Regions from separate parts of the Paenibacillus roseipurpureus genome, predicted to be linked through region 2. Evidence: riboswitches for the same ligand, from Rfam matches in the RefSeq annotation. Region 2 holds a riboswitch; the other holds the start of a gene.

Region 1 (2,197 bases), 1.3 Mb from region 2:
TATTCCTTGTCGCCTCAAGCGACAAAACATACCGTGCGGAAGTGGCTCAGCGGTAGAGCATCGCCTTGCCAAGGCGAGGGTCGCGGGTTCGATCCCCGTCTTCCGCTCCATAAGCGCCCTTAGCTCAGCTGGATAGAGTATTTGACTACGAATCAAAAGGTCGGGAGTTCGAATCTCTCAGGGCGCGCCATTTACACTTTCTATACACTACGGGACGTAGCTCAGCTTGGTAGAGCACCTGCTTTGGGAGCAGGGGGTCGCATGTTCAAATCGTGTCGTCCCGACCATTTCTTACATTTTGATATGCGGGCGTAGTTTAATGGTAGAACTTCAGCCTTCCAAGCTGATCGCGCGGGTTCGATTCCCGCCGCCCGCTTACTGAAAAGACCACCTTCGGGTGGTCTTTTTTCATGCAAGGGAATTGAACCCCAAGGGTTCGACCGCCCGCTAGGACGGTTTTCTTAAAGGGGATCCCCAACTATAATAAAGATAGTTTTGATCAATGGAGGGAAACCAATATGACGAAGCAATTTGCCATCGATGTCGCGAAGAAGCTATACCGGGAAAACGATCAGTCTTACTTTGTGATCCGTGATCCTGAAACGGATGAGTTCAAAGTGGTTGATAAGAAAGAAAGAGATCTCCGAAATTTGAATGCATGGGTCGTTTTTAGTATAGAAACAGATATATAGACAACGGGTTGGAAACACTTACCACGGTGAAAATATTGCCAGCCCAAAACGAATTGTGCTAGTCTAACATAGACAAAAAATGCCGAATCGCCGAGCAGCAAAAGCTCGCGTACGGGGGACTTCTTTACTTGGGGTGAATGAACAGAAAGCTCGTCAGCATCTTGACGAAGGGACTGCACTAGGGAAAACCTCTTCCCGAACCCGTCAACTAACCTCGGAGGCTTCAAGGAGGCACAATCTTTTGAAACTTTTTGCAAAAAGTCTTATTTGTTCATGCGTGCTAGTTGGCGCAGCTCTACCCGTGTTCACTTCTCCATCCGTACAAGCTGCTGCACCAGATGCCGACTCGGTGAAGGTTCAGCTCAATGATCAGCTGCTTCAATTTCCTGAAGTTCAGCCGTTTATTGATGCGGAAGGCACACTTCAGGTACCACTTCGTGTGTTATCTGAAAAGCTTGGCTACCAAGTCGGCTGGTCTAAGCAAGGTGACGACATCGTTGTCACGCTGGTCAACAAGGATCAACAGATCCAATTGACGACGAACAATGACCAGGCGCTTGTGAACAGCAAGCCAGTTACACTAGAAAGCAGCCCGACGTTGAAAGAAGGAAGCACGGTGGTTCCGCTTCGTTTCATTACAGAAACGTTTGGATCTCCGATTGTGTGGAACGATCCGAACAAAATCGCGATCGTTGAGGCAGATGGCAACAGCCATAAGCCTGCCTACATCGCGCCGCCGCTAGCACCTGCTGTGCCGAAGGTTGTGCAGCCAACGTTGTCATCCCAGATTATCCAAGCGGCAACGGCGTTCCAAGGGACTCCGTACCAATGGGGAGGCACAACGCCCAAGGGCTTCGATTGCTCTGGCTTCGTCCGTTATTTATACGAAGCGAAGGGGATCGATTTGCCTCGCACCTCGGTGCAAATGTATGATCAAGCAGGGACAAGGGTGACGGACTTGAAGGCGGGAGATCTCGTATTTTTCGCATCCAATATCGTCAATCATGTCGGCATTTATCTGGGCAATAATCAATTCATTTCTGCGACAACCTCAAGCGGGGTAACCGTAGACAGTCTCGCCAGCTCCTACTGGGGATCCAGATATGTAGGTGCAAAGCGCGTGCTTTAAGGCCGAGGCTGACTCGCCAGCCTGCCAACGAATAAGGGCATCTGTTCGTCACGACTTTCACGAAGGTGAAGCATGGCGAGCAGGTGCTCTTTTAACGTCATGCGATTTTAGTCGAATTTTTGAGAATTATCGCCTATAATGGAGGAATGGTTGGAAGAAAGTAGGTGATGGGTACACCGTGCAAGTCAGTGTCTGGAAAAGCTGGTTTCATAAAATTAAATTGTCGGGTCGAACAGACCATGGGATAAGCGTTGAATCGGGACCTGTCATTCCGGATGAGATTCGGAAGGTCATTGAGCAATTTTTCAAAACGTATAATCATTTCAAAGGTGCTAGGGACATTCAGACCGACACGTTTATTCGCGAAGTGTTCTAT
Region 2 (2,197 bases):
GAGGATTCTGTCCTTACCTACGACTATTTGGTGATTGGTCTGGGCAGTGAAACCGAAACGTTCGGTATTCCAGGGATGCGCGAATATGCCATGTCGATCAAAAGCATCAATAGCGTTCGCTTCATCCGGCAGCATATCTCTTACATGTTTGCTAAGTCCAAAATGGTGCCGAATCGCAAAGATTACCTGACGTTTGTCGTTGGCGGCGCGGGGTTTACGGGTACGGAGTTTGTCGGTGAACTGGCCGACCGCATCCCTTTTCTGTGTCGGAAATTCGATGTCGATCCAGCCCATGTCCGCATTTATAATGTGGAAGCATCGCCTTCTGCGCTGCCCCCAGGTTTGCCCGATGATTTAATCGCCTACGGGATGGATGTGATGCGCCGCAAAGGCGTGCAGTATAAGCTTTCGACCGCAATAAAAGCGTGTACGCCAGAGGGGGTCATTTTAGATAGCGGCGAGCTCATCCGGACAGGTACGATTGTATGGGCAGGCGGTATTCGCGGCAATTCCTTGCTGCAGGAGGCGGGATTTGATGTGCAGCGCGGAAGGGTGAAGGTGGACCCCTATTTGAGGTCGTATCAATTCCCTGACACGTATATCACAGGCGATTGTTCGATTGTGACCAGCCCCGAGGGAACCCCCTATCCTGCGAATGCGCAAATTGCTGTTCAACAAGGTTACAATGCGGCTCGGAACATTTTGCAAACGGTGCGGGGCAAGGAGCTTAAACCCTTCGTCTATGATTACAAAGGCACCGTAGCTTCATTAGGGCGCTGGGACGCTGTGGGCTTGCTCAAAGTGAAGAAAGTGAAAGGGCGCTGGGCCTCCTTCATCAAAAAAATGATTGATGCCCGTTATTTATTCCTTATCGGCGGCATTCCGCTCATTTGGAAGAAGATGATTTGGAAACAAAAAGGGGCAAACCGCAATTATCATGTACCGAATTAATCATTTTTACTAAAATATGCCGAGTCCGTGCGAGATCGGGAGAAAATGAACGAATCATATGATTGTAAGCGAATTATTGAGTCATACGGAAGGTGGAAAGAAGCTTTTTAGGATTATTCCATCCTTTACTATGTGGGAAGAAGAGAGTAGTATTCAACTCGTACCTGAACAGTTGAATATTTCGCTTAATTTTCTGATACGAAAAGCGGGGGAACCACGTGTTACATGGGGTGAATGAAGGTGCTGATCCAGGGTACCTTTTAGGGCAGATTTCTCGCGGCCCGAATCCGACAGCTAACCTCGTAAGCGATCGTGAGAAAGGAGAACATGTGTCTATAACACAAGGTCGATCCTTGTGTTTTTTTGCGTCAATTTTGAGAACTATAGAAATACGATGTTCAGTTGAGACTAGTTTTATTGGAGGAACGTCCACGAAATGACAAGCGATTCATTGAAAAAGATTGTGTTTGGTAAGCCGCTGAAATCCAGCGAGTTGGAGTCGGAGAAGATGCCTGTTTGGAAAGCACTTCCGATCCTATCCTCGGATGCGCTATCCTCTGTATCTTATGGTACGGAACAAATTTTGTTAGAGCTCGCAACCGTAGGCGTTGCCGCATTTGCGTTCTCTCTACCTATTGCGGTTTCGATTATTGCCTTGATTCTATTGCTCGTACTCAGCTATAGGCAAGTGATTGAAGCGTACCCAATGGGCGGCGGCGCTTATATGGTGACCAAAGAAAATTTGGGCATGGTCTGGGGAAGATTAACTGGTGTATCCCTCTTGATTGATTACACACTGACTGTAGCTGTTTCGATATCAGCCGGTGTGCAGGCGATCACGTCCGCTTTTCCGTCCGCTGTACCGTATATCGTTCCGCTAACATTATTTCTAGTATGGGTGATGGTTTGGCTTAATTTACGAGGCACATCTGAATCAGGAACCGTGTTTGCAATTCCAACTTACTTCTTTATTTTTTGTATCCTTTTGCTAGTAGGGAAAGGTGTATATGATTTACTAACCGGGTCGCTTAATACGCAGGCCATCGAATTTGTACCGAGCTCTGCAACGAACTCATTAACGTTATTCGTACTACTGAAAGCATTCTCGTCGGGCTGTTCAGCTGTCACAGGGATCGAAGCAATCTCTGATGCCGTACCTCACTTCCGCACACCATCGGTGAAAAATGCAAAGCGTACACTGATCTCACTAGGTGGTCTGTTGGCTATCGTCTTCGGCGGGGTGACG

What was found. Region 2 has a riboswitch for cyclic di-AMP ahead of MJB10_RS23900 (APC family permease). Riboswitches for the same ligand answer to the same signal wherever they lie in the genome.
Region 1: it holds a riboswitch for cyclic di-AMP, as region 2 does, so the genes downstream of both, MJB10_RS03280 (C40 family peptidase) here and MJB10_RS23900 (APC family permease) in region 2, are expected to answer to the same signal.

Annotation. Positions count from the first base shown of each region.
Region 1 covers NZ_CP130319.1:702,019-704,215, forward strand. Annotated here, with positions in the region: tRNA gene MJB10_RS03255 (tRNA-Gly) at 36-110, shown strand; tRNA gene MJB10_RS03260 (tRNA-Arg) at 114-190, shown strand; tRNA gene MJB10_RS03265 (tRNA-Pro) at 211-287, shown strand; tRNA gene MJB10_RS03270 (tRNA-Gly) at 306-376, shown strand; gene MJB10_RS03275 (hypothetical protein) at 519-692, shown strand; cyclic di-AMP (ydaO/yuaA leader) riboswitch at 763-930, shown strand; gene MJB10_RS03280 (C40 family peptidase) at 934-1,821, shown strand; gene MJB10_RS03285 (hypothetical protein) at 2,000-2,197, shown strand, end outside.
Region 2 covers NZ_CP130319.1:5,300,261-5,302,457, reverse strand. Annotated here, with positions in the region: gene MJB10_RS23905 (NAD(P)/FAD-dependent oxidoreductase) at 1-951, shown strand, start outside; cyclic di-AMP (ydaO/yuaA leader) riboswitch at 1,124-1,275, shown strand; gene MJB10_RS23900 (APC family permease) at 1,388-2,197, shown strand, end outside.